Regions from separate parts of the Streptomyces rapamycinicus NRRL 5491 genome, predicted to be linked through region 3. Evidence: predicted binding sites of a transcription regulator. Region 3 holds the regulator's gene; each other region holds the start of a gene.

The links. The regulator HrcA, encoded in region 3, represses chaperone genes, less so after heat shock. The targets are predictions, from matches to a motif close to TTNGCACTCNGNNNNNCNGAGTGCNAA.
Positions count from the first base shown of each region.
Region 1: the regulator HrcA is predicted to act here: its motif matches at 3,584-3,610, upstream of LIV37_RS20215 (FmdB family zinc ribbon protein).
Region 2: the regulator HrcA is predicted to act here: its motif matches at 6,293-6,319, upstream of groES (co-chaperone GroES).

Region 1 covers NZ_CP085193.1:4,902,573-4,910,069, reverse strand. Annotated here, with positions in the region: gene LIV37_RS20240 (AMP-binding protein) at 65-607, shown strand; gene LIV37_RS20235 (hypothetical protein) at 611-799, shown strand; gene mscL (large conductance mechanosensitive channel protein MscL) at 807-1,298, opposite strand; gene LIV37_RS20225 (hypothetical protein) at 1,407-2,096, opposite strand; gene LIV37_RS20220 (S-methyl-5'-thioadenosine phosphorylase) at 2,260-3,105, opposite strand; gene LIV37_RS20215 (FmdB family zinc ribbon protein) at 3,205-3,573, opposite strand; gene LIV37_RS20210 (potassium/proton antiporter) at 3,707-5,194, opposite strand; gene LIV37_RS20205 (penicillin acylase family protein) at 5,447-7,497, shown strand, end outside.
Region 2 covers NZ_CP085193.1:5,160,976-5,168,472, reverse strand. Annotated here, with positions in the region: gene LIV37_RS21350 (arylamine N-acetyltransferase family protein) at 1-152, opposite strand, end outside; gene LIV37_RS21345 (DUF397 domain-containing protein) at 204-416, opposite strand; gene LIV37_RS21340 (Scr1 family TA system antitoxin-like transcriptional regulator) at 427-1,278, opposite strand; gene LIV37_RS21335 (ATP-binding protein) at 1,468-1,935, shown strand; gene LIV37_RS21330 (acyltransferase) at 1,932-3,344, opposite strand; gene LIV37_RS21325 (class I SAM-dependent methyltransferase) at 3,853-5,073, opposite strand; gene LIV37_RS21320 (polysaccharide deacetylase family protein) at 5,151-6,236, shown strand; gene groES (co-chaperone GroES) at 6,468-6,776, shown strand; gene groL (chaperonin GroEL) at 6,871-7,497, shown strand, end outside.
Region 3 covers NZ_CP085193.1:7,886,671-7,894,167, reverse strand. Annotated here, with positions in the region: gene LIV37_RS32805 (nitronate monooxygenase) at 1-737, opposite strand, end outside; gene dnaJ (molecular chaperone DnaJ) at 780-1,913, opposite strand; gene hrcA (heat-inducible transcriptional repressor HrcA) at 1,914-2,930, opposite strand; gene LIV37_RS32790 (MBL fold metallo-hydrolase) at 3,095-3,829, shown strand; gene LIV37_RS32785 (DUF3097 domain-containing protein) at 3,902-4,723, shown strand; gene hemW (radical SAM family heme chaperone HemW) at 4,931-6,163, opposite strand; gene LIV37_RS32775 (ATP-binding SpoIIE family protein phosphatase) at 6,492-7,497, opposite strand, start outside.

The DNA of each region.
Region 1 (7,497 bases), 3.0 Mb from region 3:
ACGTTGATGGCCTGGCAGCAATCTGAGCTGTATGCCGTTCGCCCCCGTCCGAAAGAAGACCGCCGTGCCCCGTACGTCTCGGACGGAGGAGCTCCCGACCCCGGCCGCCGACCCCCGGCGGGCCGCGCGGGTGGCCCTCCGCTGGATCAGCGAGCCGGACTGCACCGAGGAGCTCACCCATGCCGAGCTGCTCGACCAGGCGGCCCGGGCCGCCGCCGCGCTCACCCGGCTCGGCGTCCGAGCCGGGGACCGGGTGGCGGTCCATCTGCCGCTGGTGCCCGAGTCCGTGATCGCCACGCTCGCCTGCGGCCGGCTCGACGTCGTCCGCGCCAGCCTCCCCGTGGGGCTGCGCCCCCACGAGTTGCGCGACCGGATCAGGGAGGTCGGCGCCAAGGTCGTCATCACCGCGGACGCCGGGCAGCACGGCGGAGAGATACAGCCGCTCAAGCGCCATGTCGACCGGGCGCTGGCCGGCTGCCCCGAGGTGCGGTCCGTACTGGTGGTCCACCGGCTGGCCTGCCCGGTGTCCTGGCGGCCCGGGCGCGACCTGTGGTGGCACGACGAGCTCGGCCGATACACCGAGCCGCTGCCCGGGCCGTACTCTTGAGGCATGAGCACCGCCCCTGCCCCTGGACCGCGCGATCCGGCCGCCGCGCTGATCTTCGACGATCCCTTCGCGCAGCGGTCATCGGACGATACGGACCACGGGTGGGGCGAGCGGGTTCCCGGCGGCGACAGTGCCGACGATGCCGCTGATCTGGCCCGGTTCCTCGACGAGAAGCCGCCCCACCACCTCTGACGGATTCCTAGGCGCTGGAGCCGCTGCCGCCACCGTCGCGGGCGGTGGCGCGCTGTGCCACCAGCTCGTCGCGGATCTCGCGCAGCAGAATGATCTCCTCGGCGTCCGCGACGGCCTGCTCCTCCTCCGCCTTCGCCTCCTTGGCGGCCTTCCGCGCCAGATAGCGCGACATCGGCAGCACCATCAGGAAGTACACCACCGCCGCGGTGATCAGGAAGGTCAGCACGGCGGAGAGCACGCTTCCCCAGAGGATCGGGATGCCGTGGACGATATCGCCCGTGGCGTTGGTCTCGCAGGGCGCCTTGAGACAGGAGCGGTACTTCTCGAGGTCCTTCGTGCCGAAGGCTCCGACTATGGGGTTGATTAGGCCCTTCACTATCGAGTTCACGACGGCGGTGAAGGCGGCTCCGATGACGACCGCGACGGCCAGATCGATCACATTGCCGCGCATCAGGAAGGCTTTGAACCCTTCCATGACGCTCTTCTTCTCCTCGGTCACCTTCTCCTGGCTCAACCCACTGCCTCTCTCTCGCCGCCTCGGTGCTTGAGCGGACGGTTCCGCAACCTACACCCGCAGGTGAGAGGGGCATCAGGGGAGCCGGGGGAGTCAGCAGCCGCATAGCGTCACCGCCAGTCGGGAGTCGGCGGCGGCCCCGGCCAGCGCGGTGGCGTCCGCTCGCGGCACCGTCAGCACCACCAGCGCCCCACCGCCGATCGCCGCGCCGTCGAGCGCGCCGCCGCCGTCCAGCGCCCCGCCGCCGTCCAGCGCCCCGCCGCCGCTCGCATCCGTGTCCGGACCGGGCTCCGGTGTGCCGCCGTCGGCTCGGCCGTCCGTCGCGCGGGCGCTCCGCGCACCCGGCACCTCGGCCACCCGGACCCCACGCGCGACCACCCGGGCCGTAGCGCCGGACGCCCGGGCTCGTGCGGCGTCCGGAAGCGGTGTGGCCAGCACATCCACCCGGTCGCCGGGGTGCAGCAGCCGTACCGCCGCCGCGTCGGCGATCCGGACCGGCGCCGAGACCGTCGCGGGGCGCGGGCCGCCCCGCCGTTCCTCACTCGCGGGTGCGGGCGCCCGGGAGGACACCGCGTCCGTGTGCCCCCGGCCGGAGGGTGCGGCGGCCGCGAGCGCGGCGGCCGTCAGCGCCAGCCCGGCCGCCATCGCGCGGCGGCGTCGCCGCACGGTCCGCCGCAGTCCGAATCCGCCGCTGCATCCGGTGCGCACCGGATCGAAGCGGGGCACCGAACGGGCCGGGGGAGCGGAACGGGGTAACGCGAGGGTGGGGGACGGATGGGACATGGCACATCACCGCCTGCCGTGAGGGTCCGGGTGCTTCTGGTCCCCTCACCATGCCCGCCCCCGCCCGATCCCGCTGGAGCCTGTGGACGGCCACCGGGGCTGTGGAAAACTCGGCCACCCGAGCGAGCGACACCCGCCCTGTCCGGCTGCCCCCGCGCCGCGCCTACGGAAGCTTGATCCCCAGGTCCCAGCCGTCGTGGGCGTGGGTGCACAGGCAGTCCCGGGCGGAGGTCTCGGGGAGCCTGCCCACCGCGTCGAAGAGCGCCTCGCGCAGTCGGCCGACGTTCTCCCCGAAGACCTTCAGCACCTCGGTGTGGGTGACGCCCTCGCCGGTCTCGACCCCCGCGTCCAGGTCGGTGACCAGGGTCAACGACGTGTAGCAGAGGCCCAGTTCACGGGCGAGCACCGCCTCCGGGTGGCCCGTCATGCCGACCACCGACCAGCCCTGCGCCGCATGCCAGCGCGATTCGGCGCGGGTGGAGAAGCGCGGTCCCTCGATCACGCACATCGTCCCGCCGTCCACCGGCTCCCAGCCGCGTCCGCGCGCCGCGTCCACGGCCGCCTTCCGGCCCACCGGGCAGTACGGGTCGGCGAATGTGGTGTGCACCACATTCGGGATCCGGCCGTCCGGCAGCTGCTCGCCGTCGAAGTAGGTCTGCGTGCGCCCCTTCGTGCGGTCCACCAGCTGGTCCGGGACGAGCAGCGTGCCAGGTCCGTACTCCGGCTGCAGTCCGCCGACCGCGCACGGGCCGAAGACCTGCCGCACCCCGAGCGAGCGCAGGGCCCAGAGGTTGGCGCGGTAGTTGATCCGGTGCGGCGGCAGATGGTGCTTGCGGCCGTGCCGCGGGAGGAAGGCGACCCGTCGCCCCTCGATGTCGCCGAGGACGAGCGAGTCGCTCGGCGCCCCATAGGGAGTCTCCACGGTGATCTCGGTCACGTCGTCGAGGAACGTGTAGAACCCCGATCCCCCGATGACCCCTATGTCTGCTTGCCTGCTGGTCTCGACCATGTGATCACCCTAGCCACCCGTGCCCACGCGAACGACACCCCGCAACTTCCCGGGGGAGGCGGCGGGGTGTCGACGAAGCCAAACAAACAGACGCCCGGATCAGGCGGCCGAACTCGACGTCGAGGACGAGGAAGATGACGTGGACGACGAAGACGACGTCGATGACGAAGACGTCGAGGAGGACGAGGAAGAGGAGTCCGAGGACGAGGAAGAAGATGAAGCGGACGACGAGTCGGAGCTGTCGCTCTTCGCCGCCGACTTGCTGGAGCCGCCGCTCGAGCTGCTGGAGGAGGAGCGGCTGTCGTTCCGGTAGAACCCGGAGCCCTTGAACACGATGCCGACCGCCGAGAACACCTTCTTCAGGCGTCCCTTGCAGTTGGGGCACTCGGTGAGCGCGTCGTCGCTGAACTTCTGCACCGCCTCGAGGCCCTCGCCGCACTCGGTGCACTGGTACTGGTAGGTCGGCACGTTCTTCCTCCTGGCACTCTCACTCAATGAGTGCTAACGACGCTCCATAGTGCAGTATTCCCGCGCGTCAGTCCACTGGGATGAGACATGCGGTGATCGAACACACCGCCCGAGGCGGCCTCCGGCGGGCCCCTCAACCCGCTCCCGAGCCCAGCCAGCCCGCCAGTTTCCCGCCCCGGCCCACCGCTCGCAGCCGCCGCTCCGCCGCGTCGCGCACCGGGTCCGTGGCCACCACCAGCAGTTCGTCGCCGCGCCGCAGCACCGTGGAGGGCAGCGGTACGAAGCTGGTCTCGTCCCGGACCACCAGGGTGACCGCGGCCCCTGGGGGCAGCCGCAGCTCGCCGACCTCGACGCCGTGCATCTTGGACGACTGGGGGATCGACACCGACAGCAGATGGCCGCGCAGCCGCTCCAGCGGCGCCGACTCGATGCCCAGGTCGGCCGGTTCGGGTTCCTCGAGCCGCAGCCGGGGGGCGAGCCAGGGCAGTGTAGGCCCCTGGACCAGGGTGTAGACGATCACCAGCACGAAGACGATGTTGAAGATCCGGCGGCTGTCGGGCACATCGCTGACCACCGGGATGGTCGCCAGCACGATCGGCACCGCCCCGCGCAGCCCGGCCCAGGACAGCAGCGTCTTCTCCCGCCAGGGCAGCCGGAACGGCGCCGTGCTGACCAGGACCGACACCGGACGGGCCACCACGGTCAGCACCAGCCCCACCGCGAGGGCGGGCAGGATGTCATCGCCCAGTTCATGCGGGGTGACCAGCAGCCCCAGCAGGACGAACATCCCGATCTGGGCGAGCCAGCCCAGCCCCTCGGCGAAGCCGCGCGTGGCCGGCCAGTGCGGCAGCCGTGCGTTGCCCATGATGAGCGAGGCGAGATAGACGGCGAGGAAGCCGGACCCGTGCGCCAGTGAACCCTCCGCGTAGGCGGTCACCGCGATGGCGATCACCGCGATCGGGTACAGACCCGAGGCGGGCAGCGCCACATGCCGCAGGCCGTAGGCGCCCAGCCAGCCGACCGCGATGCCGATCACCGCGCCGATCGCCAGTTCCAGGGCGATCGTGCCGATCAGGGAGTACCAGGACTCCATGGGGCCCTGGCTGGAGAAGGCGACCACCAGGATCACCACAGGTGCGTCGTTGAAGCCCGACTCGGCCTCCAGGACGCCCGTGAGCCGCTTGGGCAGCGGCACCGTGCGCAGCACCGAGAAGACCGCCGCCGCGTCCGTGGACGACACCACCGCGCCGATGATCAGCGCCTGCCGCCAGTCCAGTCCCACCACGTAGTGCCCCGCCGCCGCGGTGATTCCCACGCTCACCGCGACGCCCACGGTGGACAGGACGGCGGCCGCCGGCAGGGCGGGTTTGATCTCGCCCCACTTCGTGCCCAGACCGCCTTCGGCCAGGATGACGACCAGCGCGGCGTAGCCGAGGATCTGCGTCAGTTCGGCGTCGTTGAAGGTGACGCCGATTCCGTCCGTGCCGATGGCGACGCCGATCCCGAGATAGATCAGCAGCGTGGGCAGTCCACTGCGCGATGACACCCTTACGGCCGCCACTGCGAAGAGCAGGACGAGGGAGCAGATCAACAGCAGCTCATTGAGGTGGTGAACAGTCAGGGGCCGACCCTTTCTCGCGGGAGCGGGGGGAACGCTGCGAAGGGGTCCCCACCGACCGGAACTTCATTGCCTTACCTAACATTTTACGGGATCTTGACGCGAGCCTTCCACGAGAAGGCTTCACCGAGGTGTACGAGCCCGGGCGGTGGCCGGTGCAGGGCGTCAGTCATGACTCCGCGTAGGGGCGGCGACAGCGCTGCGCCTATGGTTGCTCCAGCACTCCAGGTTCACCCTGCCCCTCGAAGGACAGCGATGCCCGCCAACACAACCGGCTCTTCTCCCAAAAAGAAGAAGAGCCGACGTCTCCGCCTGATCGTGATCGCAGTCGTGCTGCTGCTCGTCGGGGGCGTCGGCTACGGCGCGTACTGGAGCATCAGTACAGTTCGAGCCTCATTCCCGGAGACCACGGGCTCGCTGCAGCTGAAGGGGTTGTCCGGCCCCGTGCAGGTCAAACGTGACGACTACGGGATACCTCAGATCTACGCCGGCACCCCCGAGGACCTCTTCCGCGCCCAGGGGTTCGTCCAGGCCCAGGACCGCTTCTGGGAGATGGACGTCCGCCGCCATATGACCGCGGGCCGGCTCTCCGAGATGTTCGGTTCCGGCCAGGTGGAGACCGACGCGTTCCTGCGCACCATGGGCTGGCACCGGGTGGCCAAGCAGGAGTACGAAACCAAGGTGTCGGCCGCCACCAGGAAGTATCTGCGGGCCTACTCCGACGGCGTCAACGCCTACCTCAAAGACCATCAAGGGGACGCGCTGTCAGTCGAGTACGCGGCCCTGGACTTCAAGAACGACGGCTACAAGCCCGAGAAGTGGACCCCGGTCGACTCGTTGGCGTGGCTGAAGGCGATGGCCTGGGACCTGCGCGGCAACATGCAGGACGAGGTGGACCGCGCACTGGCCTCCAACCGGCTCAGCGCCAAGCAGATAGACGAGCTCTACCCGTCCTACCCGTACAGCCGGAACAAGCCGATCGTCCAGGGCGGCGCCGTCAACGAGGTCACGGACGAGTTCGATCCCAAGGGCACCCCGGCCGGCTCCACGAGCGGCACGGGCGGCACCGGCTCGGTGGACGGAGGGGCCACCGGAGCCGCTCAGGGGCTGCAGACGCAGCTGTCCTCGCTCTCCAAGACCCTGGACGACGTCCCGGCGCTGCTGGGCCCGAACGGGACCGGTATCGGCTCCAACTCGTGGGTGGTCTCCGGCAAGTACACGACCACCGGCAAGCCGCTGCTCGCCAACGACCCGCACCTGGCGCCCCAGCTGCCGTCCGTCTGGTACCAGATGGGGCTGCACTGCAAGCAGGTCAGCAGCGCGTGTCCGTATGACACCGCGGGCTTCACCTTCGCGGGTCTGCCCGGTGTGGTCATAGGTCACAATCAGGACATCAGCTGGGGTATGACCAACCTCGGTGCCGACGTCAGCGACCTGTACCTGGAGAAGGTCACCTCCGACGGCTATCTCTACGACGGCAAGCAGGTTCCGTTCACCACCCGTGAGGAGACCATCAAGGTCGCGGGGGGCACGAGCCGTAAGATCACCGTCCGCACCACCAACAACGGCCCGATCGTCTCCGACCGCGACGACGAACTCGCCGGCGTCGGTAAGAGCGCCCCGGTGGGCTCCGGCGCCGATGACGTGGCACCCGACCGCGGCGACGGCTACGCGGTGGCGCTGAAGTGGACCGCGCTGACCCCGTCCAACACCATGGACTCCGTCTTCAAGCTCAACACCGCCAAGAACTTCAGCGACTTCCGCAAGGCGGCCCGCGACTTCGCGGTCCCCTCCCAGAACCTCATCTACGCCGACACCAAGGGCAACATCGGCTATCAGGCGCCCGGCCAGATCCCGGTGCGCTCCAAGGGCGACGGCCGCTACCCGGCGCCCGGCTGGGACTCGCGCTACAAGTGGAGCAAGTACATCCCGCAGTCGGCGCTGCCCTGGGAGCTCAACCCGGATCGCGGCTATATCGTCACCGCCAACCAGGCCGTCATAGACAAGAAGAGCTACCCGTATCTGCTGACCGACGACTGGGGCTACGGCGCGCGGAGCCAGCGCATCACCGACCTCATCGAGTCGAAGGTCAAGGACGGCGGGAAGATCTCCACGGACGACATGCAGTCCCTGCAGATGGACAACAGCAGCGAGATCGCCAAGCTGCTGACGCCCTATCTGCTGAAGATCGACGTCAAGGACGACTACGTACGCCAGGCCCAGAAGCTGCTGGAGAGCTGGGACTACACCCAGGACTCGGACTCGGCGGCCGCCGCGTACTTCAACGCCGTCTGGCGCAACACCCT
Region 2 (7,497 bases), 2.7 Mb from region 3:
GGGGCCGAGCCGAGCAGGGGGTCGAGGTTCTCGAACGGTATGGACGTGAGGTGCGCCCGGTGCACCGCCCGCAGCGTCTCCACGGTGGGGGCGGGGCGACGGTCGCCCGCCCAGCCGATACGCGTCAGATAGGCGTCGAGGTCAAGGGCGATACGGGCTGGTTCCATACTGCCGACCGTAACTCGGGATCCCTCGTGGATCTGTTACGTCTCCGGCACCGCCGCGAGGTGATCGAGCGCACCCGCCTTGATCGACTGGAGCAGGGCTCCCAGCCTCGCGGGGCTCGTGGTGAGGACCGTACGGGGGTCGTCGCTCTCGCGGAGGGCGACGGTGGTGCCTATGGAGGCGAGCTCTATGCAGGAGTTCCCGTCCCCCGCGCCGGAGTACGACGACTTACGCCAGTTGATCTCGGACATTCCTTCGCCCTCACATCTGTTGAACGGTCTCGCGGATGAAGTCACGTGACTCCTTCTCGGACAAAGCCAGCTCTTCGGTCCGGTCCATGACCGCCCGGTAGTTCAGAAGCTGGGACTCCCCGTCGAGGAACGCCGCGTCCTGCGCGACGTCGAGTTGAACGGTATCCAACTGCGGCACCGGACCTGTGGCGTAGGTGACGGAGATACCTGCGAGGTGGAAACCCCCGGCCGCGATCGGGACGACCCGGACGGAGACGTTCGGGCGCTCCGAGGACTCCAGCAGGCTGTCGAGCTGCGCGCACAGCACGCGCTGATCGCCGAACCGTACGCGGAGCGCGGTCTCGTGCATGATGAATGTGCAGGATGGCGGCTGGTCCCGATCCAGGATGTCCCGGCGCTTCATGCGGTGCGAGAGCCTTCGGCGGAGCTCCGTCGGCGACCAGCCGGGGACGGCTGTGCTCAGTACCGACCGGGCGTAGTCCTCGGTCTGCAGAAGCCCTGGGACGTGCATCAGCTCGACGACCCGCAGGCTCGTGGCGAAGTACTCCAGTTCCGCCAGATCCAGACCGGCGGCGCCGAGCGTCCCCCGGTACTCCTCCCACCACCCGCGCTTGCGCTCGGTCGCCATCGCGACCAGCGCCTCGACGTACGCCGCGTCCGGGCAGGCGTAGTTGGCGGCGAGTGTGCGTACGCGCTCCTCGCTGACGCCGAATCGGGCCAGCTCCATATTGGTGACGTGCGAGCGGTTCGTGCCCAGCCGGTCGGCCGCTTCCTGGATGGTGAGACCCGCGTGCTCGCGCATCCTCCGAAGCTCCGTGCCAAGTCGGCGCTGACGTGCCGTGATGGTGGTCCTCGAAGCCATGCCTGCCTTCCTCGTGGGTCGTCACCCAGTGTGGCGTGTGACCACGAATGGGTCTATCTACTCACTAATTTCGGCGATCTGGTGGCACTAGTTAGGTGTCGACCTCTACCGTAGGTGTCGTTGCCGCTACTGCGCGTTGATCGCCGTAACGGTACGCGCGCTGTCGGCCCCTTCACAGGGAGTTGCCCCATGGATTCCGATCACGAGTCCGACGACCGTCCCCCACGCCGCCCGCCCGTTCCCTCCAGGGATCCGTACGTCTACACCCTGCAGAGCAGTCGGCACGCGACCTCCGCCAAGGTCTGCCGGGACTTCGTCGCCTGCGTCCTGAACTCCGTGGGGCAGGAGGAACTGGTCGACACGGCGACGCTGTGCACCTCGGAGCTGGCCACCAACGCCTTTCTGCACGCCGAGGGCGACTCCGTGATGCTGCGCGTGGTGATCGAACCGCCCCGCTTCCGCGTCCTGGTCTACGACGCCTCCGCCGAGCTCCCCACCGCCGCGTGCCTCCCCGCGGGGGACCGCCTCCACGGCCGTGGCCTCGGGCTGGTGGCGGCCCTGGCCGACGCGTGGGGGACGGCGGAGGGGGACGCGGTGGGCATGTACGCCAAGGGGGTCTGGTTCGAACTCGCGGGCAAGGAGGAGGACGAGGCTTAACCGGCCGCGGCGAAGGTCAGCGGAAATGCCTCGCCGGAATCCGCGTAACGGTGGAACCGCCCGACCCAGGACGGCTCCTGAAGGGCCCGGACCTGGGTGCGGGGCAGCGCGATGTGCACATCGCGGCCGCCGTCCTGGTCGGCCGGGGTCGGCGCGATATGCACGGTCCAGGGAATGGGGATGAGGGAGAAGTCGTACCAGAACGGGGCGCCCTGCCCGAAGTCGATGCGATAGAAGGGCAGCTTCGACCAGTTGTTGATCGCGATGGTGTTGTCGAACGCGTTCAGGCCCATGGTGGACATGACCCGCTTGAGGCGCCCCGCGTCGCGCTCGGCGCACAGGAACGCCGCTTCCTCGCGGATTCGCTCCTCCGTGTTCTCGGCATAGCCCGCGCGGATCGCCGCGGCGACCTCGCCGAGCGGGCGGGAGCGGAGTTCGGCGGCGGTCATTCCGGGCCGGGTGTTGGTGACGGCGTTGCCCCAGTAGTCATCCGGTACGTCCGCGCCGACGAACGAACGGAAGTCGGCGATGAGGCCGAGCCTTTCCTCGCTCGCATCGGGTCGGTCGCGCAATGCGCCGAGCACTTTCCACAGATGGGCGGTGAGCGCGTCATTGGTCGACACCCACCGGTCCGTGCCCGCCAGGTCGGCCATCGCGGCGTCCTTCATGGCGGTCAGCTCGGCGCCGGTGAAGCGGGTGGTCACCGTCGTCACACTGCCGAGGCTGCCCCGCAGGACGCGCCCCACGAAGGCGGTCTTCTGGCCGCGCCCGGTGACCGTGAGATGGGCACCGCCCGTCAGGCCACCCGTAAGGGCGTCACCGGAGGCCGAGGCGGCGAGCGTGTCGATGACCCCGCGGTCATGGCTGGGCTTGGCGTATCCGAGGCCCCGGTGCTCGTGCGACCAGGCCTCCAGGAAACTCATATAGCTGTATCCGTCGCCCACGGCGTGGTTCATCGTGAGCCCCAGGATGGAGCCGCCGCCTTTCATCTGGGTGAGCTTCACCGTGAAAAGCGGCGTATCGCGGTCCACCACCCAGAACGGCATGGCGTGACTGAGATGGCGGTTCAGTTCCTTTTTCGCCGTGTGACGGGGCCCGTAGTCCGGCATGGGCACGGATGCGTGCGCCTCGACGAAGCGCACGCCCGAGTCGTCGCAGAGCACACTGAGACCGCCGTCGGGGTCCTTCTTCATGCGGCCCGAAAGGACGGGGAAGTTACGCAGTGTCCGGCCGAGGGAGGCGCGCAGCGCCTCGCCGTCGAGCGTCTCCCGGTAGAAAAAGGCGCGGGGCGTGTAGACCGTGCCGATGAGCATGTCGTAGACGCTCAGCCGTATGCGGTCACCGGTCGCCTCTCCGGCACACACGGTGAACGATCGCTTGGCGTCGCTCTCGGCGGCGGAAGCCGTCATACTCACACGCTCTTTCGTCGGGCCCAAACGCGCTGTCACGTCGACGCGTTGCCGTAACTCCCGACGCGTTGACCGTAACCCTCGAGGTGTTGACCGTAACCCCCGGGGCGCGAGGCCCCTCATGAAGTGGAATCGGATTTAGGGAATTCCCCACCGTGCTCGGCGGATCTTTCCCCCACCCCGCAGCTCGCCGCAGGCGGCACGCCGCGGCGGGCACGCCGACGCGGCGGATGACCGGGCGGACGCCCGCGCGTATCCGGGTCGCCCGGCCGGGGTCCGGACGGAGCCCCCGGCTTTGCCCCGCCCCTGGACCCCGGGGCTAGGTGCCGACCGTCGGCGCGATCGGCTCACCGGCCGGGGTCTGGGGCGGGGTCCCAGTTTCGGGAAGGGGCGGGGTGGGGAACGCCCGCCGCAGGTGACGCCCGCGCGTATCCGCGGCGCCCGGCCGGGGCCCGGGGCGGTCCCCCCCCACGCGGCGGAGCCGCATATCGGTGCCGCGGGGAGGGGATCAGCCCGCCGCAGGCGTCACCGAGCCGCCGGACAGGGCCTGGGCCGGGTGGCCCAGCAGCATCGTGGGGGAGCCCGCCGAACGCGTCAGCACGATCGTGCAGGCGTTCCCCCCTTCGAGCCGCAGCTTCTTGCGCAGCTGCTCCGGCTCGACCGCCGAACCGCGCTTCTTGATGGTCGCGACGCCGACCTCCCGCTCCCGCAGCAGCGCCTTGAGCTTCTTCAGGTTGAACGGCAGCACATCCGTGATCTCGTACGCGGTCGCGAACGGCGTCGGGCGCAGTTCGTCCGTCGTGATGTAGGCGATCGTCGGGTCGATCAGACGGCCGCCGACACGGGCCGCGACATCGGCCACGAGATGGGCGCGGATGACGGCGCCGTCCGGTTCGTAGAGCCAGCGGCCGACCGCGCCGGGCTCGGGGTCGGGGAGGTGCGGGGTGCCGATGAGGGAGTGGCCGCTCGGCAGCAGCGTGGCGCGGCGCAGCCCGGGGCGGGCGGTGCCGAACCACAGGACGGCCTCCTTCACATGGCCGTGGTCCGAGATCCACTCGGCCTCCGCGTCCTCGGGGACCGCCTCGTGCGGCACGCCGGGGGCGATCTTGAGGGCGGCGCGCGGAGTGGTGCGGGCGGCCTCGATGGCCCAGGAGAGGGGCGGGGAGTACGCCTCGGGGTCGAAGACGCGGCCCCGGCCGCCGCGCCGGGCCGGGTCGACGAAGACCGCGTCGAAGTCCCGGGTGTCGACCTCGGTGACATCGGCGCAGCGGACCTCGATGAGCTCGGCCAGGCCGAGCGCCTCGGCGTTGGCGCGGGTGACGGCGCAGGTCAGCGGGTCGCGATCGACGGCGAGTACGGAGATCCCGGCGCGGGCGAGCGCGATCGCGTCGCCGCCGATGCCGCAGCACAGATCGGCCATGCGGCGGACGCCGAACTCCGCGAAGCGGGAGGCGCGGTACGCGGCCACGGAGGTGCGGGTGGACTGCTCGACGCCGTTCGGCGTGAAGTACATGCGGTGCGCGTCCTCGGGGCCGAATTTGGCCACTGCCCGCTGCCGCAGCGTGGCCTGGGTCAGGGCCGCCGAGACCAGCGCCGGGGGATGGTCGCGGCGCAGCCGCGTCGCGGTGGCGAGTTCCTTCGCCGGGTCGTAGTCGCGGAGCGCGGAGAGCAGCGCCTGCCCCTCGTCGCCGAGCAGTGAGTCGAAGGCGTCAACGTCCACATGGCCCATTCTCCCCGCTCCCGCGAGCGCATTCGCCCGCGCACGGCGCGCATATGCGCCCCCTCGGGCCGAAGATCGCTTATGTGATGATGATCAAGACTGGTTTTCCTCGCTGTCTGGTTCTCGTCGGCGCGGCGGCCGTGCTCACGGCCTGCGGATCCCTCGCCGCCGCCCCCGAGCCGCACACCGGCTCCCGCCACGGCGCTCCCATGCCACCGGCCTCCCTCGCCGCCCGGCTGGACGACCCGCCCTCGGCGGCGTCGCGGCCGCCGTCCGGACGGGAGCCGGAGCAGCGGCCACCGGAGTCGTCCGGGCCGGGGTACGAGGGTTACGAGGGAGACGAGGGTTACGAGGGTGACGACGGAGGGGCCGAGGGCGGCCGGGCCCAGGACGGCCGGGCCCAGGCCGTGTCGCCCTCCGGCGACGCCCCGGCGTCCGCCCCGCCCGCCGGGCCGCCCGGCTCGGCCCTGACGGGCGCGTCCGACGCCTACCGCCGCTGGGGGCTGGACCGGCCGCTGGCGCGGCCCCCGGCCCCGCCCGACGTCAAGCCCGCGCTCGGGCGGTCGGGGCCGCAGCAGTGGGGGCTGCCGCCGATCGTGCGGCGGGTGCCGACCGATCGGCGGGTGGTCTTCGTGACGATCGACGACGGGATCGAGAAGGACCCGCGCTTCGTGGAGCAGGCCCGCGAGCTCGGGCTGCCGTTCACCGGGTTCCTGACGGACAACGTGATCGGGACCCACTACGACTACTTCGACCAGTTGCGCCTGCTCGGCAACCCCATGGAGAACCACACCCTGACCCATCCCAGCCTGGCCGGTATGGCCTACGACGACCAGGTGCGGGAGATCTGCGGCCAGCGCGACATCCTGTGGCACCGCTTCGGTCAACAGCCGAAGCTCTTCCGTCCCCCTTTCGGGGAGTACGACGACACGACCCTGCGGGCGGCGTCCTTCTGCGGGGTGCGGACGGTGGTGCTGTGGCGCGCCGAGATGGAGACCCACGGGCTGGCCTACCGCTCCGGCGATCATCTGCTGCCGGGGGACATCGTGCTCGCGCACTTCCGGGGGCCGGAGCAGCTCGAGGGCCAGTCGATGACCGAGTGGATCACGGGGCTGGTGCGGGCGATCCAGGCCCAGGGCTTCACGATCGGACGGCTGGAGGACTACGTATGAGGGCCCTCCGCGGGACGGCCCCGGAGAGAGCCGCGCGGAGCCCGCCACCACGTCGCTTGGCACTCTAGTTGACTGAGTGCTAACCGCGTCATAATGTCGAGGCTGGCACTCGGGACCGATGAGTGCCAGGTATACAGCGACGGGCAGGTCCGGCACCCGCGACGACGGATCCACCTGGTCGCCACCTCAGACAGTTGACCCCGTGAGATCTCCGAAGGGGGAGGTCGGATCGTGACGACCACCAGCTCCAAGGTTGCCATCAAGCCGCTCGAGGACCGCATTGTGGTCCAGCCGCTCGACGCCGAGCAGACCACGGCTTCGGGCCTGGTCATTCCGGACACCGCCAAGGAAAAGCCCCAGGAGGGCGTCGTCCTGGCCGTGGGCCCGGGCCGCTTCGAGGACGGCAAGCGCCTTCCGCTCGACGTCTCCGTCGGTGACGTCGTGCTCTACAGCAAGTACGGCGGCACCGAGGTGAAGTACAGCGGCGAGGAGTACCTCGTCCTCTCGGCTCGCGACGTTCTCGCGATCGTCGAGAAGTAATCACCGAAGTTTTGCCTATGAGCCGTGCCCCGGTGCCCGTGTCATCTGAAACCGGGGTCGGGGCACGGCTTGTTTGAGAGGACATACGCAACTCATGGCGAAGATCCTGAAGTTCGATGAGGACGCCCGTCGCGCCCTCGAGCGCGGCGTCAACAAGCTCGCGGACACCGTCAAGGTGACCATCGGCCCCCGTGGCCGCAATGTCGTCATCGACAAGAAGTTCGGTGCCCCCACCATCACCAACGACGGTGTCACGATCGCCCGTGAGGTCGAGGTCGAGGACCCGTACGAGAACCTTGGCGCTCAGCTCGTCAAGGAGGTGGCGACCAAGACCAACGACATCGCGGGTGACGGCACCACCACCGCCACCGTGCTGGCCCAGGCGCTCGTCCGCGAGGGCCTGAAGAACGTGGCCGCCGGTGCCTCCCCGGCCGCCCTGAAGAAGGGCATCGACGCGGCGGTCAAGGCCGTCTCGGACGACCTGCTGGCCACCGCCCGCCCGATCGACGAGAAGTCCGACATCGCCGCCGTGGCCGGCCTGTCCGCGCAGGACAAGCAGGTCGGCGAGCTGATCGCCGAGGCGATGGACAAGGTCGGCAAGGACGGTGTCATCACCGTCGAGGAGTCCAACACCTTCGGTCTGGAGCTCGACTTCACCGAGGGCATGGCCTTCGACAAGGGCTACCTCTCCCCGTACATGGTCACCGACCAGGAGCGGATG
Region 3 (7,497 bases):
GGGCACACCAGGAACGCGGTCCCCAGCTGGGCCGCGACCGCGCCCGCGGACAGCGCCGCGGCGATCTGCGAACCACGCATGATCCCGCCCGCCGCGATGATCGGGATCTGGACGTACTCCCGGACCAGAGTGATCAGCGACAGCAGCCCGAGCCCGACGCCCATCCCGTCCGCGGCCGGGTCATTGCTGTACGTGCCCTGATGGCCGCCCGCCTCCACGCCCTGCACACAGACGGCGTCGGCGCCCGCCCACTGGGCGGTCTGCGCCTCGACGGGCGAGGTCACGGTCACGACCGTACGGGTGCCGACCTTGGCGAGGGCGTCCAGGACGGCGCGGGTCGGGCAGCCGAAGGTGAACGAGACGACCGGGACCGGGTTGTCGAGGAGCACGGCCAGCTTGGCGTCGTACGCGTCGTCCGAGCCCGACTCCGGGTCGCCCAGTGAGGTCTCGTACCAGGCCGCCTCGCCGGTGAGCCGCTCGCCGTAGGCCGCGACGGCGGCCGGGTCGGGGTTGGGCGGCTGCGGCATGAACAGATTGATGCCGAAGGGCCGGTTGGTCAGCCCCCGCAACTGTTTGATCTCCTCATACATCGCCTCCGGCGTCTTGTAGCCGGCGGCGAGGAAACCGAGGCCACCGGCCTCGGAGACAGTGGCGGCGAGCTGCGGGCAGGAGGCTCCACCCGCCATCGGCGCCTGCACGATCGGGTACCGGTAAAGATCGGTCAGCGCGGAGGACATGGCCACATCGTGTCATGCCCTCCGCACCGGCTCACCACCGGATCACCGCCCGTTGAACGCGTCCTTCAAGCGCGAGAACAGCCCCTGCTGCCCCGGCTTGAACTCGCCGGTCGGGCGCTCCTCGCCGCGCAGCTTGGAGAGCCGCCGCAGCAGTTCCTCCTGCTCCGGTTCCAGCTTGGTCGGGGTCGTCACCTCGACGTGCACGATCAGGTCGCCCCGGCCGCCGCCGCGCAGATGGGTGATGCCGCGCTGGTGCAGCGGGACCGACTGGCCGGACTGGGTGCCGGGCCGGATGTCGATCTCCTCCAGGCCGTCCAGCGTCTCCAGCGGCACCTTGGTGCCGAGGGCCGCCGCGGTCATCGGGATCGTCACCGTGCAGTGCATGTCGTCACCGCGCCGCTGGAAGACGGGGTGCGGCACCTCGTGGATCTCCACGTACAGGTCACCCGCCGGGCCGCCGCCCGGTCCGACCTCGCCCTCACCGGCCAGCTGGATCCTGGTGCCGTTGTCCACACCGGCGGGGATCTTCACCGTAAGGGTGCGCCGCGAGCGGATCCGGCCGTCGCCCGCGCACTCCGGGCACGGGGTCGGCACCACGGTGCCGAAGCCCTGGCACTGGGGGCACGGCCGCGAGGTCATGACCTGGCCCAGGAAGGACCGCGTCACCTGGGAGACCTCACCGCGGCCACGGCACATGTCACAGGTCTGCGCCGAGGTGCCCGGCGCCGCGCCCTCGCCGCTGCACGTCGTGCAGACGACCGCGGTGTCGACCTGGATGTCCTTGGTGGTCCCGAACGCGGCCTCGCTGAGCTCCACGTCCAGCCGGATCATCGCGTCCTGACCGCGCCGGGTCCTGGAACGCGGACCGCGCTGCGAGGCGGTGCCGAAGAACGCGTCCATGATGTCGGAGAAGTTGCCGAAACCCGCGCCGAAGCCGCCGGCGCCACCGCCGCCCGGCCCTGCGTTCGGGTCCCCGCCCAGGTCGTAGACCTGCTTCTTCTGCGGATCCGACAAGACCTCATAAGCGGCGTTGATCTCCTTGAACCGCTCCTGGGTCTTCGGATCCGGGTTCACGTCCGGATGCAGCTCGCGGGCGAGCCGCCGGAATGCCTTCTTGATCTGGTCCTGCGAGGCATCACGGGGCACGCCCAGGACTGCGTAGTAGTCCGTCGCCACTTACGACTCCGCCAGGATCTGTCCGACGTAACGTGCCACTGCGCGTACCGCTCCCATCGTTCCGGGGTAGTCCATGCGGGTCGGTCCGACCACGCCGAGTTTGGCGACCGCCTCGTCGCCGGAACCGTAGCCGACCGCGACGACCGAGGTGGCAGTGAGCCCCTCGTGAGCATTCTCATGCCCGATCCGCACGGTCATAGCCGAGTCCTTGGCCTCGCCCAACAGCTTGAGGAGGACGACCTGCTCCTCGAGTGCCTCCAGAACGGGCCGGATCGTCAGGGGGAAATCATGCACGAAACGCGTGAGGTTCGCGGTGCCGCCGATCATCAGCCGCTCCTCGGTCTCCTCCACGAGCGTCTCGAGCAAGGTCGCCAGTACGGTCGAGACGGTCCCCCGGTCCTCCTGTTCGAAGGACTCCGGAAGATCCTGCACCAACTGCGGCACATCCGCGAAACGCCGCCCCACGACCCGGCTGTTGAGCCGGGCTCGCAGATCGGCGAGCGAATCCTCGGTGACCGGGCTGGGGCAGTCGACCATGCGCTGCTCCACCCGGCCGGTGTCGGTGATCAGCACCAGCATCACCCGGGCCGGGGCCAGCGGGAGGAGCTCCACATGGCGCACCGTCGAACGGGTCAGCGACGGATACTGCACCACCGCCACCTGCCGGGTCAGCTGCGCCAGCAGCCGGACCGTGCGCCCCACCACGTCGTCGAGGTCGACCGCGCCGTCCAGGAAGTTCTGAATGGCCCGCCGCTCCGGGCTGGACAGCGGCTTGACTCCGGCCAGCTTGTCCACGAAGAGGCGATAGCCCTTGTCCGTGGGGATCCGCCCGGCGCTCGTATGCGGCTGGGCGATGAAGCCCTCGTCCTCCAGAGCGGCCATGTCGTTACGCACCGTGGCCGGGGAGACGCCCAGCCGGTGCCGCTCGGTGAGCGCCTTGGAGCCGACCGGCTCCTCCGTGCCCACATAGTCCTGGACAATGGCACGCAGCACCTCGAGTCTGCGTTCGCTGAGCACCCCGCGCACCTCCAGTCCAGCGGTCTCATCAGGTCGTCCGCCTGGCACTCACCGGGCACGAGTGCCAGAACCCCTCCGCCAGTGTACGGCGGGGTGTGGTGGCATGGGCAAGAGCCGCCGCTGTCAGCAACTCTCCCCCATCCCCGTTGAGCTAGCGTCGCGGTATGGAGACGTGTTGGGAAGAGGCGGGCTGGGAGCGGCTCGCGTCCGGTGTCGCCCGCCGTCGGATGCCGGAGTGGGACGAGACGGTCGGCGTGGTCGTCGGACGGACCGACATCCTCGTCGTGGACACCGGCGCGACCCTGCGCGCCGGGGCCGAGCTGCGCTCCGGGATCACCCGGCTGACCGGCCGCCGCCCCACCCGGATCGCGCTCACCCATCCGCACTTCGACCATGTCCTGGGCTCGGCCGCCTTCGCGGGCTGCGAGGTCTACGGGGCCACTGGGCTGGACGAGCTGCTGCGCCGTGAGCGGGAGACGCTGCGCGAGGACGCGATCCGCCACGGGGTGGACCGGGACGCCGCCACCGAGGCCGTGGACCATCTGGCCTCCCCGCACCACCTGGTCTGCGGGGAACTCACCCTCGACCTGGGCGGCCGTACGGTGCTGCTGGCCAATGTGGGACCCGGCCACACCGCCCACGACCTGGCAGTCCTGGTGCCCGGCCGGCCCGAGGTGGTCTTCTGCGGCGATCTGGTGGAGGAGTCCGGCACGCCCCAGGCCGGGCCCGACGCGATCCCCGGCCACTGGCCCGCCGCGCTCGACCGGCTGCTCGCCCTCGGCGGCGCGGACGCGCGGTACGTCCCGGGGCACGGCTCCGTCGTGGACGCCGCGTTCGTACGGGCCCAACGCGACGAACTGGCCGCCCGCTTCGGCGTGTCCGGCCAGCCGTCGCTCTAGTCGTTCGCCTAGTCGTTCGCCCGGTTGTGCGCCTGCCGGAGCGGGTGGCCGTCGCGCGCTATCGTCATCCGGATGCGACAGTACGACCCGGACCTGACCCCGCCCTGGAAGCGGCAGCGGCCCGCCCCCGAGGTCCCCGCCGAACCGGACCTCGTCGTGGAGGAGGCCACCACCGGATTCTGTGGTGCCGTGATCCGCTGCGAGAAGACCGCCCAGGGTCCGACGGTCACTCTGGAGGACCGCTTCGGCAAACATCGCGTCTTCCCCATGGAGCCGCGCGGTTTTCTGCTCGAGGGGCGTGTCGTCACCCTCGTACGCCCGCGCGCGGCGGCCCCCAGCGCGCCTCGGCGCACGGCCTCGGGGTCGATCGCCGTGCCGGGGGCCCGCGCGAGGGTCGCCCGCGCGGGGCGCGTCTATGTCGAGGGACGCCATGACGCGGAGCTGGTCGAGCGGGTCTGGGGCGACGATCTGCGCATCGAGGGCGTCGTCGTGGAGTACCTGGAGGGCGTCGACGACCTGCCCGCCATCGTCGACGACTTCGCCCCCGGCCCGGACGCCCGGCTCGGCGTCCTCGTCGACCATCTGGTGACGGGCTCCAAGGAGTCCCGTATCGCCGCGCGGGTCACCGGCGAGCATGTGCTGGTCCTAGGCCACCCCTACATCGACATCTGGGAGGCCGTGAAGCCGTCCTCCCTCTCCATCCCGGCCTGGCCGACGGTGCCGCACGGCCAGGACTGGAAGAAGGGCGTCTGCCGCGCCCTGGGCTGGCCGGAGAACACCGGGGCCGCCTGGCAGCGGATCCTGTCCTCGGTCCACTCCTACAAGGACCTCCAGCCGGAGCTCCTGGGGCGGGTGGAGGAGCTGATCGACTTCGTGACGGCCCCACAGGGCTGATGGCCGCCGTAAGGGGCTTGGACGGCCGCCGTAAGGGGCTGACGGCCGCTGTGAGGGGCTGACGGCCGCTGTAAGGGCTTGATGACTCCCGGAAGGGCAATGGGCTCCCGTACGGGCCATTGGGCTCCGTACGGGCAATGGGCTCCCGTACGGGCAATGGGCTCCCGTACGGGCTATTGGGCTCCGTACGGGCTGACGGCCCCCGCCTCAGTCCACCAGGTCCCGCACCACCGCGTCCGCCAGCAGCCGCCCCCGGAGCGTGAGCACGGCCTGCCCGCGCCGGTACGGCTCCGGCTCCAGCAGGCCGTCCTCCAGGGCGCGAGCGGCGGCCGCCGCACCGGCCGGGCGCAGCAGCTCCAGCGGGCAGCCCTCGACCAGCCGCAGCTCCAGCAGGATCCGCTCCACCCGGCGCTCCTCGGCGGACAGCAACTCCCGGCCCGCGCCGGGTGACCGGCCCTCGCCCAGGGCCTGTGCGTACGCCCCGGGGTGCTTCACGTTCCACCACCGCACACCGCCCACATGGCTGTGCGCGCCGGGGCCCGCGCCCCACCAGTCGGCGCCGCGCCAGTACAGCTCGTTGTGGCGGCAGCGCCCGGCGGGCGAGGTGGCCCAGTTGGAGACCTCGTACCAGGCGAACCCGGCGGCTGTAAGGGTCTCCTCGGCGATCAGATAGCGGTCCGCGTGCACATCGTCGTCGGTCATCGGCACCTCGCCGCGCCGGATTCGCCGCGCCAGCTGGGTGCCCTCCTCGACGATCAGCGCATAGGCCGACACATGGTCCGGGCCCGCCCCCAGGGCCGCCTCCAGGGAGGCCCGCCAATCCGCGTCGCTCTCGCCGGGCGTCCCGTAGATCAGGTCCAGGTTCACATGGCCGAATCCGGCCGCCCGCGCCTCGGCCACACACGCCTCCGGGCGCCCCGGGGTGTGCGTACGGTCCAGCACCTTGAGGACGTGCTGGCGGGCGCTCTGCATCCCGAAGGAGATCCGGTTGAACCCCGCCTCCCGCAGCTCCGCCAGATACCGCGGATCGACCGACTCCGGATTGGCCTCGGTCGTGACCTCGGCCCCCTCGGCCAGCCCGAACTCGTCCCGGATCGCCCCCAGCATCCGCCCGAGGTCCGCCGCCGCGAGCAGGGTCGGGGTCCCACCGCCCACGAACACGGTCTCCACGGTCCGCGGATCGTCCCCCAGCACCTTCCGCGCCAGCCGTACCTCCTCGACGACCTGCTCGGCGTAGTTGTCCCGCGAGGCGAGCACCCCGCCGGAACCGCGCAGCTCACTGGCGGTGTAGGTGTTGAAGTCGCAGTAGCCGCAGCGGGTGGCGCAGTACGGCACGTGCAGATAGAACCCCAGCGGCCGCCGCTCCGCCCCCGCCAAAGCGGTCGCGGGCAGTGCGCCGTCCTCGGGCATGGGCTCACCATCAGGCAATACGGAAGGCATGCCCCCATTGTCCGGCACGACCGGCACCACCCGGGACCACGAGACGGCGCCCAGACGCCGGGGCCCGCTTTCCCCTCCCCGCCCCTTCCCGAAGCGTCTATGTGCGGCTCCGCCGCGTGGCAGGGGCTCTGCCCCTGGCCCCCGGGGCCCCGACGAGCCGACCGTCGCCGCGATCAGCTCACCGGCCAGGGCCCCGACCAACGCCGCCTGCGACGCGGCCGGGGGCTGGGGCGCAGCCCCAGTTGTGGGAAGGGGCGGGGAAGGGAAGGCATCGATATGCGGCTCCGCCGCGTGGCCCGCCGCAGGCGTCACGACCCGCCGGACACTCCTAGAGCACCTTCAGGACCAGCATCGCCAGGTCGTCGTCCGGCGGCTCCGCCGCGAACTCGTCCACCGCCCGGCGCACCCGCTCCGCGACCTGCCGCGCGCTCAGCCCCCCGCACAGCGCGAACGCCGCCGCCAGACCGTCCTCGTCGTCGAACTGCCGGTCGCCCGATCGATGCTCCGTCACCCCGTCCGTCACACAGAGCAGCGTTTCCCCGGGCGTCAGATCGAACGATTCACTCTCGTACGACACATCGTCCACGACGCCCAGCAATATCTGCGGCGCCGCGACCGTCCGCACCTCACCGTCGGGCCGCAGCACCAGCGGCAGCGGATGCCCCGCGCTGGCCAGCGTGCAGCGCACGCCCAGGCCGTCGCCCAGCGGCTCCAGCTCCCCGTACAGCAGCGACAGGAACCGCGCGACGCCGCCGCCCGTCGGCATCCCCGCGCCTCCGACCAGGCCGCCGTCCACCAGCTCCACGACCCCGGCGGGGCCTCCCACGGCCTCCACACCGGCCACCACGGCCTCCGCGGCGCCCTCGACGGCCTGCTCCACCGCCTCCTCGCCGAGCAGCTGGTTGAGCCGGTCCAGGACCTCTCCCACGCCGTACCCCTCGCGGGCGAGCAGCCGCAGCCAGGGCCGTACGAGGCCGGTCACCACGGCCGCCTCCGGGCCGTTCCCGCAGACGTCGCCCAGGACGAAGCACCAGCGGCCGTCACCGGCCGGGAAGACGTCGTAGAAGTCGCCCCCGGCGGAGATCTCGCCGGTCGGCTCGTACACCACCGCCGACTCGACCCCGGGGATCCGCGGGATCACGGACGGCAGCAGCCCGCGCTGGAGCACCCGGCTGATGGTCGCCTGGCGGGTGTAGCGGCGGGCGGAGGCGAGCGCCAGGGCGACGCGGCGGGCGAAGTCCTCGATCAGGCCGACCACTTCGGCCGGCATCCGCACCAGCCCGGCCCGCCCCAGCAGCAGTGTGCCGAGCGCGCGGCCGCCCGCCACCAGCCGG